2 regions of the Streptomyces sp. NPDC046308 genome follow, and region 1 is predicted to be linked to the other one. Evidence: predicted binding sites of a transcription regulator. Region 1 holds the regulator's gene; the other holds the start of a gene.
The links. The regulator HrcA, encoded in region 1, represses chaperone genes, less so after heat shock. The targets are predictions, from matches to a motif close to TTNGCACTCNGNNNNNCNGAGTGCNAA.

Region 1 (7,549 bases):
GGGGTGGTGACCTCGACGTGGACGATCAGGTCGCCGCGCCCGCCGCCGCGCAGGTGGGTGACGCCCCGCCCGTGCAGCGGGATCGCCTGCCCGGAGCCGGTGCCGGGCCGGATGTCGATCTCCTCCAGGCCGTCCAGCGTCTCCAGCGGACACTTGGTGCCCAGTGCGGCCGCCGTCATCGGGATCGTCACCGTGCAGTGCAGGTCGTCCCCGCGCCGCTGGAAGGTCGGGTGCGCCAGCTCGTGGATCTCCACGTACAGGTCGCCGGCGGGGCCGCCGCCGGGGCCGACCTCGCCCTCGCCCGCGAGCTGGATCCGGGTGCCGTTCTCGACACCGGCCGGGATCTTGACCGTGAGGCTGCGGCGGGAGCGGACCCGGCCGTCGCCCGCGCACTCGGGGCACGGGGTCGGGACCACGGTGCCGAAGCCCTGGCACTGCGGGCAGGGGCGCGAGGTCATGACCTGGCCCAGGAAGGACCGGGTGACCTGCGAGACCTCACCGCGGCCGCGGCACATGTCACACGTCTGCGCGGAGGTGCCGGGAGCGGCGCCCTCACCGGAGCAGGTGGTGCAGACGACGGCCGTGTCGACCTGGATGTCCTTGGTCGTCCCGAAGGCCGCCTCGTCCAGCTCCAGGTCCAGGCGGATCATGGCGTCCTGGCCGCGCCGGGTCCGCGAGCGCGGGCCGCGCTGCTGACTCTGGCCGAAGAAGGCGTCCATGATGTCGGAGAAGTTGCCGAAGCCACCGGCTCCGAAGCCGCCCGCACCGCCGCCGCCCGAGGAGGACAGCGGGTCCCCGCCGAGGTCGTAGACCTGCTTCTTCTGCGGGTCCGAGAGGACCTCGTAGGCGGCGTTGATCTCCTTGAAACGCTCTTGCGTCTTGGGATCGGGGTTCACGTCCGGGTGCAGCTCGCGCGCGAGCCGCCGGAAGGCCTTCTTGATCTCGTCCTGCGATGCGTCGCGGCGCACGCCGAGAACGGCGTAGTAGTCCGTGGCCACTTACGACTCCGCCAGGATCTGTCCGACGTAACGTGCCACTGCGCGTACCGCTCCCATCGTTCCGGGGTAGTCCATGCGGGTCGGTCCGACCACGCCGAGTTTGGCGACTGTTTCGCCGCCCGAACCGTAACCGACCGAGACGACGGACGTGGAGTTCAGTCCCTCGTAGGCATTCTCATGCCCGATCCGTACGGCCATTCCCGACTCGCTGGCCTCGCCGAGCAGCTTGAGGAGCACGACCTGCTCCTCCAGCGCCTCCAGCACCGGCCTGATCGTCAGGGGAAAATCGTGGCCGAAGCGGGTGAGATTGGCGGTGCCGCCGATCATCAGCCGTTCCTCGGCTTCCTCGACCAGGGTTTCGAGGAGTGTCGTGAGCACGGTGGAGACCGTGCCGCGGTCCTCGGCCTCGAAGGACTCGGGGAGGTCCTGGACGAGCGGGGGCACATCGGTGAAGCGCCGTCCGACGACCCGGCTGTTGAGCCGGGCCCGCAGGTCGGCGAGCGAGGCCTCGCCGAAGGGACTCGGGCAGTCGATGAGCCGCTGCTCGACCCGTCCGGTGTCCGTGATCAGTACGAGCATCAGGCGCGCGGGAGCGAGCGAGAGCAGCTCCACGTGCCGGACGGTCGACCGGGTCAGGCTCGGGTACTGCACGACCGCGACCTGCCGGGTGAGCTGCGCGAGCAGCCGCACCGTGCGTCCGACGACGTCGTCGAGGTCGACGGCGCCGTCGAGGAAGTTCTGGATGGCCCGGCGCTCGGGCGTCGACAGCGGTTTGACCCCCGCCAGCTTGTCGACGAAGAGCCGGTAGCCCTTGTCGGTGGGGATCCGGCCGGCGCTGGTGTGGGGCTGGGCGATGTAGCCCTCGTCCTCCAGCACGGCCATGTCGTTGCGCACGGTCGCGGGCGAGACGCCGAGCCGGTGCCGCTCGGTGAGCGCCTTGGAGCCGACCGGCTCCTCCGTCCCCACGTAGTCCTGGACGATGGCGCGCAGCACTTCGAGTCTGCGTTCGCTGAGCATCGCGTGCACACCTCCAGCTCTGGTCCGTTGCCGTGTTCTGCCGGGTTCGTTGGCACTCTGTCCGTTCGAGTGCCAGAGATCCCCCGCTCAGTGTACGGCCGGGTAGTGAGACCCTGGCAAGGGAGGCCCGCCAGGGTAGCGTCGCGGCATGGACGTGCGTTGGGAAGAGGAAGGCTGGGAACGGCTGACCGGACGGGCCGGCCGGCGACGCCTGCCGGTGTGGGACTGCACCGTGGGACTGGTGGTGGGCAACGAGTCGGTGCTCCTGATCGACCCCGGTTCCTGTCTCCGGGAGGGCGCGCAGGTGCGGGCCGAGGCGGAGCGGCTGACGGGTCGGCGCGTGACCCATATCGCATTCACGCACGGCCATTTCGATCACGTGCTGGGCGGTGCCGCCTTCTCCGGGGCCGAGGTCTTCGGCGCGGTCGGGCTGGACGCGCTGCTCTCCACGGGCCGTGAGGAGCTGCGCGGGGACGCGGTGCGCCACGGCCTGGCGGAGGCGGAGGCGGCCGAGGCGGTGGACCTGCTGGTGGTGCCGAAGCACCTGGTGTCGGGCGAGTGGACGCTGGAACTGGGCGGGCTGCAGGTGCTGCTGGCCAATGTCGGGCCCGGGCACACCCGGCACGACCTGGCCGTCTTCGTGCCGGGCGAGCGCGAGACCGTGTTCTGCGGGGACCTGGTCGAGGAGTCGGGCGAGCCCCTGGCGGGTCCGGACGCGACGCCCCGGCAGTGGCCGGCCGCCCTGGACCGGCTGCTCGCGCTCGGCGGGGACGACGCACTGTACGTGCCGGGTCACGGAGCGGTGGTCTCGGGAGCCTTCGTCCGTGCGCAACGCGCCACACTGGCAGCCCGTTTCGGCGTGTCGGAGACATGACGCGGGCCGCTCTCCTACTGTCGGCCGGATGCGCGAGTACTCCCCCGACCTGACCCCGCAGTGGAAGCGCCCCCGGGCGGTGCCCGAGGTGGCGGCCGAGCCCGATCTGGTGGTCGAGGTGGCGGGTACGGACTTCTGCGGCGCGGTGGTGGCCTGCGAGGCGGGCACGGTGACCCTGGAGGACCGCTTCGGCAGGCGGCGGGTGTTCCCCATGGAGCCGCGGGGCTTCCTGCTGGAGGGCGCGGTCGTCACGCTGGTCCGCCCGCCCCGGGGCCCGTCGGCGCCCTCCCGTACGGCCTCGGGTTCGATCGCCGTCCCCGGGGCCCGGGCACGGGTGGCGCGGGCCGGGCGCATCTACGTGGAGGGCCGCCACGACGCGGAACTGGTCGAGAAGGTCTGGGGCGACGACCTGCGCGTCGAGGGCGTGGTGGTGGAGTACCTGGAGGGCGTCGACGACCTGCGGGCCGTCGTCGCCGACTTCGACCCGGGCCCGGACGCCCGCCTGGGCGTGCTGGTGGACCACCTGGTGCCCGGCTCGAAGGAGTCCCGCATCGCGGCGTCGGTGACCTCGCCGGACGTCCTGATCGTGGGCCACCCGTACGTCGACGTCTGGCAGGCGGTGAAGCCGTCCGCGCTGGGCATCGCCGCGTGGCCGGTCATCCCGCGCGGCCAGGACTGGAAGACGGGCGTCTGCCGGGCGCTGGGCTGGCCGGAGAACACGGGCGCCGCGTGGCAGCACATCCTGTCCCGGGTGACGTCCTGGAAGGACCTGGAGCCGACGCTGCTGGGCCGCGTGGAGGAACTGATCGACTTCGTCACGGGTGGCGGTGAGGCCTGACGCCCCTGGAGGTGCCGAAGTCGGCGATCAGTCGACCAGGTCCCGGACCACCGCGTCGGCGAGCAGCCGGCCGCGCAGGGTCAGGACGGCCCGCCCGGCCTCGTACGGACCGGCGTCCAGCAGCCCGTCCGCGAGGGCCCTGCGGGACGCGGCGAGCCCGGCCGGGGCGAGCAGGGACAGCGGGACGCCGTCCACGAGCCTCAGCTCCAGCAGGATCCGCTCGACGCGCCGGTCCTCCTCGGAGAGGAGTTCGCGTCCCGCGCCCGGGGAGCGGCCCTCCGCCAGCGCGGCGGCGTACGCTCCGGGGTGCTTCACGTTCCACCAGCGGACCCCGCCCACGTGCGAGTGCGCGCCCGGCCCGGCGCCCCACCAGTCGGCGCCGCGCCAGTACAGCTCGTTGTGCAGGCAGCGCCCGGCCTCCGAGGTGGCCCAGTTCGAGACCTCGTACCAGGAGTACCCGGCCCCGGCCATCACCTCGTCCGCGATCAGGTAGCGGTCGGCGTGCACGTCGTCGTCCGTCATCGGGACCTCGCCCCGGCGGATCCGGCGGGCCAGCTGTGTGCCCTCCTCCACGATCAGCGCGTAGGCGCTGATGTGGTCCGGGCCGGCTCCGAGGGCGGCGGCGAGGGAGTCCCGCCAGTCCTGGTCGCTCTCGCCGGGCGTGCCGTAGATCAGGTCGAGGTTGACGTGGTCGAAGCCCGCCGCGCGCGCCTCGGCGACGCAGGCCTCCGGGCGGCCGGGGGTGTGGGTGCGGTCCAGCACCTTCAGGACGTGCTGCTTCGCGCTCTGCATGCCGAAGGAGATCCGGTTGAAGCCGCCGGCGCGCAGCTCGGCCAGGTACTCCGGGTTCACGGACTCCGGGTTGGCCTCCGTGGTGATCTCCGCGTCCTCGGCCAGGCCGAACTCGTCGCGGATCGCGGCGAGCATCCGGACGAGGTCCCCGGCCGGCAGCAGCGTGGGGGTACCGCCGCCGACGAACACGGTCCGTACGGCCCGCGGGTCGTCCCCGAGTACCTTCCGCGCGAGGCGGACCTCGTCGATCAGGGTGTCGGCGTAGTTCTCCCGGGAGGCGAGCACGCCTCCGGTGCCCCGCAGCTCGGTGGCCGTGTAGGTGTTGAAGTCGCAGTACCCGCAGCGCGTGGCGCAGTAGGGGACATGCAGGTAGAAACCGAGCGGCCGCTCCCCCGCGCCCACCAGGGCATGCGACGGCAGCGAGCCGTCTTCGGGCATGGGTTCACCGTCGGGCAGTGCGGAAGGCATACCCCCATCATCCCGCACCCCGCGCATGGTCAGCCCCGCCCGGCACCCGACCCGGCCCCGCCGGCGTCTGAGGCGCGGGGCCCCCGGACGAAGTCCGGGGGAGGATCCGGGGCGGAGCCCCGGGAAGCGCGCACGGACCGGAGGCCCCCTCCCCGGGCCCGCCGGGGAGGCGGCGGGGACCGCGGGGCGGCCCGGCCGCCCCGCCCGGCCGAGCCCGCGGCAGGCGCTACGCCTCGCGCGACCCCTCGTACATCTCCTCGATCAGGTGCTTGAACTCACGCTCGACCACCGGCCGCTTCAGCTTCAGGCTGGGCGTCAGGTCCCCGTGCTCGACGTCGAGGTCCCGCGGCAGCAGCCGGAACTTCTTGATCGTCTGCCAGCGCTGGAGGCCCTCGTTCAGGGTCTGTACGTACGTCTCGATCAGGCGCTCGGTCTCCGGCGCGGCCAGGACCTGTCCGTACGTCTTGCCCTCCAGCCCGTTGTCGGCCGCCCAGGTGAGGATCGACGGCTCGTCGAGGGCGATGAGGGCCGAGCAGAAGTTCCGGTCGGCGCCGTGCACGACGATGGTCGACACGTACGGGCAGATCGCCTTGAACTGGCCCTCGATCTCCGCCGGGGCGACGTACTTGCCGCCCGAGGTCTTGATCAGGTCCTTCTTGCGGTCGGTGATGCGCAGGTAGCCGTCGGCCGACAGCTCGCCGATGTCGCCCGTGTGCAGCCAGCCGTCGGACTCCAGGACCTCGGCGGTCTTGTCCGGCTGCCGGTGGTAGCCCTGCATGATGCCGGGGCCGCGCAGCAGGACCTCGCCGTCGTCGGCGATGCGGACCTCGGTGCCGGGGAGCGGCTTGCCGACCGTGCCGGTGCGGTAGGCCTCGCCCGGGTTGACGAAGGAGGCCGCGCTGGACTCCGTCAGGCCGTAGCCCTCCAGGATGTGGATGCCCGCGCCGGAGAAGAAGTAGCCGATCTCGGGCGCCAGCGCGGAGGCGCCGGAGACGGCGGCGCGCAGGTTGCCGCCGAAGGCCTCGCGGAGCTTGGAGTAGACGAGCGCGTCGGCGATCTTGTGCTTGGTGGCGAGGCCGAAGGGCGCGGTCGCCTGCCCGGTGCGGCGGAAGTTGTCCTGGGTGACCTTGGCGTACTCGCGGGCGACGCCGACCGACCACTGGAAGATCTTGTACTTGGCACCGCCGGCGGCGCGGGCCTTGGCGGCCACGCCGTTGTATACCTTCTCGAAGATGCGCGGGACGGCGGCCATGTAGGTGGGCTGCACGATCGGCAGGTTCTCGATGATCTTGTCGATCCGGCCGTCGACGGCGGTCACGTGCCCGGCCTCGATCTGCCCCGAGGTCAGCACCTTGCCGAAGACGTGCGCCAGCGGCAGCCAGAGGTACTGGACGTCCTCGCGGCCGATCAGGCCGGTGGCGACCATGGCCTTGGCCATGTACGACCAGTTGTCGTGCGGCAGCCGCACGCCCTTGGGGCGGCCGGTGGTGCCGGAGGTGTAGATGAGGGTGGCGAGCTGGTCGGAGGTGATCGCCGAGACCCGCTCCTTGACCGCCGCGGGGTGCTTGGCGAGGTGGTCCCTGCCGCGCGCCTCAAGTTCGGCGAGCGAGAGCACCCAGCCCTCGGGGTCGCCGTCGGCGGCGACCGCGTCCGCGGCGTCGAGGACCACGACGTGCTCCAGCTTCGGCAGGTCGGCGCGCCGCTCGCGCGCCTTCGCCAGCTGCTTGGCGTCCTCGGCGATGAGCACCCGGCTCTCGGAGTCGGCGAGGATGAACGCCGACTCGTCCGCGTTGGTGCTGGGGTAGACGGTGGTGACCGCGCCGCCCGCGCACATCACGCCGAGGTCGGAGAGGATCCACTCGACCCGGGTGTTGGAGGCGAGCGCGACGCGCTCCTCGGTCTGCAGGCCGAGGGCGATCAGCCCGGCGGCGATGGCGAAGACCCGCTCGGCCGCCTGGCCCCAGCTGAGCGACTTCCAGTCGTCGCCCCGGCCGTCGGCCGCGGGCACCGGGAACCGGTAGGCCTCCGCGTTCGGCGTCGCTGCGACGCGCTCAAGGAAGAGCACCGCCACGGTGGGCGGGCGGTTCTCGAGATAGGTCTGTGTGTCGCTCACGACATCCTCCGGACCGATCCACGCGGCAGTGCGTGGGCGTGGGGCGCTTGGGGGCGCTGGGGACTGGCGGGTTTGAGACGTTGCCAGCTAGTGACTGGCGAGTAACCATCGAGCAGTGATCAGAGTAGAGCCCGTCCGGCGCCTGCGTAAGGGCCCGCGAGCGGCCGGTTCATAACGAAACAGGCCCCCGCGCCGGAGCGTGGGGGCCTGGTTCCGCCGGGTGGCGGCGGCGGACGGCTACTTCTTCTTGCCGCCGGACTCGTCGCTGGACAGGACGGCGATGAAGGCCTCCTGCGGGACCTCCACGGAGCCGACCATCTTCATCCGCTTCTTGCCTTCCTTCTGCTTCTCCAGCAGCTTCCGCTTGCGGGAGATGTCACCGCCGTAGCACTTGGCGAGGACGTCCTTGCGGATGGCGCGGATGGTCTCGCGGGCGATGACGCGGGAGC
Region 2 (7,549 bases), 550 kb from region 1:
CAGGAGGGACGAGCCGCCCTTGGCCAGGAAGGGGAGGGCCTTGCCGGTCAGCGGGATCAGGCCCGTCACGCCGCCCGCGACCACGAAGACCTGCAGGGCCAGCGCCGAGGCCAGGCCGACCGCCAGCAGTTTGCCGAAGGGGTCGCGGGCGCCGAGCGCCATGCGCAGCCCCCGCTGCACGAGGAGTGCGTAGAGGATCAGGACGGCCATGACCCCGGCCAGCCCGAGTTCCTCACCCACCGTGGTCAGGATGAAGTCGCTGCGTCCCGCGAACGCGATCAGCTCGGGGTGGCCCAGTCCGAGGCCCGTGCCCGAGATGCCGCCGGTGCCGAAGCTGAACAGGGCCTGCGCGGATTGGTCCGAGGTGACCCCCGGCGGCCGGTTCTCCCAGTAGTACGACAGCGGGTTGAGCCAGGCCGCCACGCGCGCCTTGACGTGGGGCTCGGTCGAGCCGACGACGAACGCGCCGGCCGCGGCCATGACCAGGCCGCAGACGATCCAGCCGGTGCGCTCGGTGGCGACGTACAGCATGACCACGAACACGCCGAAGAAGATCAGCGAGGTGCCGAGGTCGCGCTCGAAGACCAGCACCAGCATCGAGACGATCCACACCGTGACGATCGGTCCGAGCTGCCGCATCGGGGGCAGCCGCATGCCCAGGAACCTGCGGCCGGTGAGCGCCAGCGAGTCGCGGTGGATGACCAGGTACCCGGCGAAGAAGACCGCGATCATGATCTTCACGAACTCGCCGGGCTGCAGCGAGAAGCCGAAGAGCATGATCCATCGCTTCGCGCCGTACGTGTCCGCGCCGAAGAAGGCCGGCGCGATCAGCAGCACCAGCGCGACGGCCATCGTGATGTAGATGAACCTCTGCAGCAGCCGGTGGTCGCGCAGCAGCGCCAGTACCAGGAGGCAGGCGGCGACCCCGACCACCGTCCACATCAGCTGCCCGGGGGCGTTCGCGTCGGAGTTGTAGCGCTCGATGTAACCCTGGTCGAGGCGGTGCAGCAGCACCAGCCCGAGCCCCGTCAGCAGCATGGCGAGGGGGAAGACCAGCGGGTCCGCGTAGGCCGCGAAGCGGCGCACGCCCAAGTGCCCCACCAGCGACAGCAGGGTCATGCTGATGGCGAAGCCGGCGAGGTTGGGCGGCAGCTCGTCGTTCATGGCGAGGCCCGCGGCGGCGTGGCCGAAGACGGCGATGGCGATGACGAAGACCAGGAGCAGCGCCTCCGTGCGGCGGCGGGCGCCCGCCGACGTCAGGGGCCTCAGCCCGCGCACGGGATGCCGCCACCGTCCTTGGGGGAAGGCGAGGGTGCCGCCTCCTGTGAGGACGGGGGTGAGGACGGGGCGCCGGAGCCGGCGGAAGCCTTCGGTCCGATCTGCTCGGTAATGAGGCGCTTTATCTTCATATCATCTACGACGTTGATGGCCTCCCCATGGTTCCTTCCGAAGCCTTCGACGGGAAGTGTCGTGAATTGCCCCTTCCCCCGGATGCCCCTCCCCAGGGCGGGCCCGCGGGGCCTTGCTCAGGCACACCGGTACGCCGCGCAGCGCGCCCGCGAGGTGGTGGAAACCGGCCAGGTTCAGCTCGGCGAAGTGATCGACCGGGACGCCCAGGAAGTTCTGGTCGGGCGGTGCGGCCTGCGGCGACCCCTGCGTGTCCCCGCCCCACGCCCTGCGGGCGGCTCGGCGCGTGTGGAGCGGGCCCAGCGCGGGTTGCCCTGCGGGCGGCTCGGCGTTGGGGTGGGTCGGGGCCCCGCACGAGGGTCTCCTCGGCTCGCGCCTGCGGCGGTGGTCAGGTTGTGCGGCCTGGGTTGCGCGCTCGTCCTGCGGGGACCCTCCTGCGTGTCCCCGCCCCATGCCGGAGGGGAGTGGGAACGTGCCGGGGTGTCCCCGCAGGACGAGCGCGCAACCCAGGCCATGGGGCCGTGACGTGCCCGCAGGCGCGAGCCGAGGAGACATCCCGGCGCGGCACCGCGGACCGCCCCCGCCGACCAGCCCGTCGCAAAAGTTCTGCCGAGCCCCCGCATGGCACCCGCTCCGCGGACCGACCCCGCCGACTGGCCCCGCTGAATCCCGCCGAGCCCCCGCAGGGCACCCGCGCTGGGCCCGCCCCACACCCGCCGAGCCGCCCGTAGGGCACCGCGTCGCGGGCCGGCCCCGTCGACCAGCCCCGCTGGATCCCGCCGAGCCGCCCGCAGGGCACCCGCGCTGGGGCCGTCCCACGCCCGCCGAGCCGCCCGCAGGGCACTCGGTTGAGCTGCAAAACGACACCCCCGGCGGCCAGAATTGGCACTCCGCTTGACCGAGTGCTAATCGCCGGAATAGTCTCGCACCTGGCACTCACCCCCGGTGAGTGCCAACACAGCGACAGGCAGATCCGGCACCCGCGACGACGGATCGACCTGGTCGCCACCTCAGACAGTTAACCCCGGATCTCCGAAGGGGGAGGTCGGATCGTGACGACCGCCAGCTCCAAGGTTGCCATCAAGCCGCTTGAGGACCGCATTGTGGTCCAGCCGCTCGACGCCGAGCAGACCACGGCCTCCGGCCTGGTCATCCCGGACACCGCGAAGGAGAAGCCCCAGGAGGGCGTCGTCCTCGCGGTGGGCCCGGGTCGCTTCGAGGACGGCCAGCGTCTCCCGCTGGACGTCACCGTCGGCGACATCGTGCTCTACAGCAAGTACGGCGGCACCGAAGTGAAGTACAGCGGCGAGGAGTACCTCGTCCTCTCGGCTCGCGACGTGCTCGCGATCGTCGAGAAGTAATTCTCTTCATCAGTACTGCTTTGAGCTGCGCCCCTGGTCACCCCGCTGATTGCCGGGCGGCGAGGGGCGCAGTTCGTTAAACCCGAGTTTTCGAGAGGGCTGAACCGCTCCCATGGCGAAGATCCTGAAGTTCGACGAGGACGCCCGTCGCGCCCTCGAGCGCGGCGTCAACAAGCTTGCCGACACGGTCAAGGTGACGATCGGCCCCAAGGGCCGCAACGTCGTCATCGACAAGAAGTTCGGCGCCCCCACCATCACCAACGACGGTGTCACCATCGCCCGCGAGGTCGAGCTGGACGACCCGTACGAGAACCTGGGCGCGCAGCTCGTGAAGGAGGTGGCGACCAAGACCAACGACATCGCGGGTGACGGCACCACCACCGCCACCGTGCTGGCCCAGGCGCTGGTCCGCGAGGGTCTGCGCAACGTCGCCGCGGGTGCCTCCCCGGCCGCCCTGAAGAAGGGCATCGACGCCGCGGTCAAGGCCGTCTCCGAGGAGCTCCTCGCGACCGCCCGCCCGATCGACGACAAGTCCGACATCGCCGCCGTGGCCGCGCTCTCCGCGCAGGACCAGCAGGTCGGCGAGCTCATCGCCGAGGCGATGGACAAGGTCGGCAAGGACGGTGTCATCACCGTCGAGGAGTCCAACACCTTCGGCCTGGAGCTGGAGTTCACCGAGGGCATGGCCTTCGACAAGGGCTACCTCTCCCCGTACATGGTCTCCGACCAGGAGCGTATGGAGGCCGTCCTCGACGACCCGTACATCCTGATCAACCAGGGCAAGATCTCCTCGATCCAGGACCTCCTGCCCCTGCTGGAGAAGGTCATCCAGGCCGGCGCCTCCAAGCCGCTGCTGATCATCGCCGAGGACGTCGAGGGCGAGGCGCTCTCCACCCTCGTCGTCAACAAGATCCGCGGCACCTTCAACGCGGTGGCCGTCAAGGCCCCGGGCTTCGGTGACCGTCGCAAGGCGATGCTCCAGGACATGGCCACCCTCACCGGTGCCACCGTCATCGCCGAGGAGGTCGGCCTCAAGCTCGACCAGGCCGGTCTGGACGTACTGGGCACCGCGCGCCGCGTGACCATCTCCAAGGACGACACCACCATCGTCGACGGTGGCGGCAGCTCCGAAGAGGTCCTCGGCCGCGTCAACCAGATCAAGGCCGAGATCGAGTCCACCGACTCGGACTGGGACCGCGAGAAGCTGCAGGAGCGCCTGGCGAAGCTCGCCGGCGGCGTCTGCGTCATCAAGGTCGGCGCCGCCACCGAGGTGGAGCTCAAGGAGAAGAAGCACCGTCTCGAGGACGCCATCTCCGCGACCCGCGCCGCGGTCGAGGAGGGCATCGTCTCCGGCGGTGGCTCCGCGCTCGTCCACGCCGTCAAGGTCCTCGAGGGCAACCTCGGCCTGTCGGGCGACGAGGCCACCGGTGTCGCGGTCGTGCGCCGCGCCGCCGTCGAGCCGCTGCGCTGGATCGCCGAGAACGCCGGTCTCGAGGGTTACGTCATCACCTCGAAGGTCGCCGAGCTCGACAAGGGCCAGGGCTTCAACGCCGCCACCGGCGAGTACGGCGACCTGGTCAAGGCCGGCGTCATCGACCCGGTGAAGGCCACCCGTTCCGCGCTGGAGAACGCCGCCTCCATCGCCTCCCTGCTGCTCACGACCGAGACCCTGGTCGTCGAGAAGCCGGCGGAGGACGAGGGCGACGCCGGTCACGGCCACGGTCACGGCCACAGCCACTGATCGCGCACCACGCAGGGAAGGCCCCGTTCCGCAGTCGCGGAACGGGGCCTTCCCCGTGGTCGGGCCCAGGGCCTCAGGTTCCGTAGGGCATTCCGGAGCCGCCCATCTGGCGCTGCAGCGCTCCGGGGTTGTAATGCCACCAGCCCTCGACGATCTCTCCGTTGAGGCACCGGAAGGTGGTGCTCCCGGACATCTCGTACGTCTTCCCGGTCGGTGCGACCCCCATGAACATCCCCTTGTGGGTGCCGCGCCAGTTCCACACCGTCGTGACCATGTCGCCCTCGGCCAGCTGGGCCGTCTGCTCGAAGGTCATGTCGAAGGCGGCGCGCCAGGTCTCCATGTCCGAGCGCATGGCGTCCCGTCCGATGACGGTGGGTTCCTCTTTGCTGACGTCGTGGTCGATGTAGTTCGTCGCGAAGCACTCGTCCAGGACGCTCATGTCGCCCTCCATGGCGGCGTCCCGGAACACGCGGTCGACGAGCTGCTTGTTGAGGTGCTCGTCGCGGACCACGTCGAGGTTCATGAACTTCGGCATTCCTTCGCAGAGGGCCACCATCTCCTTGAACATCCGGTCCGTCTCCGGGAGCTGAGAGTTCTTCATGGCCTCCTCGTACGAGGCGAATTCCACCATGTCCACGTAGTGGCTCGGGGCCTCGCGGTCCTGGCCGATCATCGTGTGCGTGGCGGTGCGCCGGCCGCTGCTCTGCTCCGCCCAGCGGTCGATGAGCGCGTTCATCTCATCGAACCGCTTCGTCTCGTAATCGATCACTTGTACGAATGTCATCGCGTCGCCTCCCGCTGGAGATGGGACATGTCCAGTTTAGGGAGGGTTCGCCCGTTTGGCGGTCCGGCGGCCGCTTCCCGTCAGATCGCGCTCACCGACGCGCCACGGACGCTACTGGGGCCCGTACTTGCGGCCCGTACGCGAGGACATCCCGCCCAGCAGCCCGCGCGGCGTCAGCTTCACCACGCCCATCAGCGCCTTGTACCGCGGGTCCGGGATCGACACCGTCTTGCCCCGCGCCAGGTCGGCCAGGGCCGCCGCCACCAGCTTGTCGGCGTCCAGCCACATCCAGTTCGGGATGTTGTCCGTGCCCATGCCGGCGCGCTGGTGGAACTCCGTGCGCACGAAGCCGGGGCACAGCGCCATCAGCCGTACCCCGGAGCCCGCCAGGTCCCGCGCCGCGCCCTGGGTGAACTGCACGACCCAGGCCTTGCTCGCCCCGTACGTACCGCGCGGCACGAAGGCGGCGACCGAGGCCACGTTGATCACGCCGCCGCGGCCGCGCGAGCGCATCGACTCGGTGGCGGCCGAGGTCAGCCGCAGGACCGCCTCGACGTGCACCTTCAGCATGGTCAGCTCGTCGGCCATGGAGACCTCGAGATAGCGGCCCTTGTTGCCGAATCCGGCGTTGTTGACCAGCAGGTCCACCGGGTGCGTCCGGTCGCCGAGGCGCTGCTCCACCGCCGCGATTCCCTCCTCGGTGGAGAGGTCGGCGGCCAGCACCTCGGCCTCGATGCCGTGCCGGTCGTGCAGCTCGGTGGCCTGCTCGCCGAGCCGCTTGGTGTCGCGCGCCACCAGCACCAGGTTGTGCCCCTGGGCGGCGAGCCGCCGGGCGAAGGCGGCGCCGATGCCCGCCGTGGATCCCGTAATCAACGCAGTCGTCATAGGCGCAACCTAGCCGCCCCGGGTGACGGTGCTACCGCGCCCCGGCGCCGACCCCGTGCTTCTCCATGTACAGCCGCACCCGCTCGTGGGCCTCCGGCTCCATCGCCGCCCCCGCCGCCAGGGTGCGCGGCAGCAGTGCGCGTTCGGTGGTGAAGGCGCGGAACCACAGTTCCACCGTCACGTCGTGGTCCGGCCGGTGGACGATCTCGACGGGATCGCCGGGGGAGACCGATCCCTCCCGGATCACCCGCAGGTACGCGCCCGGCCGGGCGGCCTGGGTGAACCGCTTGACCCAGCCGCTCTCGCCCAGGACCCCCTGGAAGGTCCGGCACGGGATGCGGGCCGAGGCCACTTCGAGGACGAGGTCCGCGCCGACCCGCCAGTGGTCGCCGAGCCGCGCGGTGTTCAGGTCGATGCCGGAGGTGGTGAGGTTCTCGCCGAAGATCCCGCCGGGCAGCTCGCGGTCCAGCTCGCCGGCCCACCAGTCCAGATCCTCGCGCGCGTACGCGTAGACGGCCTGGTGGTCGCCGCCGTGGTGGCGCCGGTCGCAGACGGCGTCGCCCTCCAGGCCGCTGCCGCGCCCGGTGGCCCTGGGGCCGGGGGCGCTGACGCGGACCGGCCCGGGGACGGGACGCTTGCCGATGCCCGTCACCCCGCCCTCGGCGTCGGTGTAGTCGACGGCCGCGGCGCGGCCGAGGTTCACGGAGATCAGTTGCATGGTGCCCATGGGGACACGCTAGCGGCGGCGAGACCCAAAGCGTCCCCGAGGGATTCGCGCGGCGGTCAAAGCAGGCCTTATGCTCGGAGGGTGATCGAGGCACGTCATCTCCGGGTTCTGCGCGCCGTCGCCGGGACCGGATCCTTCTCCGCCGCCGCCCGTGAGCTCGGCTGCACCCAGCCCGCCGTCTCCCAGCAGATGAAGGCGCTGGAGCAGTCGGCCGGCACGCCGCTGCTCATCCGCACCGGCCGCGAGATGCGGCTGACCCAGGCCGGTGAGGCCCTGGTCCGGCACGCCGCCGGGATCCTGGCCGGGCTGACCGCCGCCGAGGAGGAGGTCGCGGCCATCGCCGGGCTGCGCGCCGGCCGGGTCCGGCTCGTGTCCTTCCCCAGCGGCAGCTCCACGCTGGTGCCGACCGCGCTCGCGGCGATGCGCGCCGAACACCCGGGCACCCGGATCTCGCTGGTCGAGGCGGAGCCGCCGCGCTCGGTGGAGATGCTGCGCGAGGGCGACTGCGACCTGGCCCTCGCCTTCCGCTACGGCGGGGCCGCGGGCTCCGCCGCGGAGTGGGAGGACCTCGTGGTGCGGCCGCTGCTGACGGACCGGCTCGTCGGGCTGGTCCCGGACGGGCACCGGCTGGCCGGGGCGCAGCG

Region 2: the regulator HrcA is predicted to act here: its motif matches at 2,290-2,316, upstream of groES (co-chaperone GroES).

The regions. Positions count from the first base shown of each region.
Region 1 is NZ_JBVJFB010000002.1:551,161-558,709, forward strand. It holds gene dnaJ (molecular chaperone DnaJ) at 1-998, opposite strand, end outside; gene hrcA (heat-inducible transcriptional repressor HrcA) at 999-2,015, opposite strand; gene ACZ6JT_RS09990 (MBL fold metallo-hydrolase) at 2,164-2,889, shown strand; gene ACZ6JT_RS09995 (DUF3097 domain-containing protein) at 2,918-3,727, shown strand; gene hemW (radical SAM family heme chaperone HemW) at 3,755-4,987, opposite strand; gene ACZ6JT_RS10005 (AMP-dependent synthetase/ligase) at 5,214-7,100, opposite strand; gene lepA (translation elongation factor 4) at 7,338-7,549, opposite strand, start outside.
Region 2 is NZ_JBVJFB010000002.1:1,102,694-1,110,242, reverse strand. It holds gene ACZ6JT_RS12430 (FtsW/RodA/SpoVE family cell cycle protein) at 1-1,278, opposite strand, end outside; gene groES (co-chaperone GroES) at 2,460-2,768, shown strand; gene groL (chaperonin GroEL) at 2,881-4,509, shown strand; gene ACZ6JT_RS12415 (ester cyclase) at 4,583-5,293, opposite strand; gene ACZ6JT_RS12410 (SDR family NAD(P)-dependent oxidoreductase) at 5,405-6,178, opposite strand; gene ACZ6JT_RS12405 (MOSC domain-containing protein) at 6,210-6,896, opposite strand; gene ACZ6JT_RS12400 (LysR family transcriptional regulator) at 6,987-7,549, shown strand, end outside.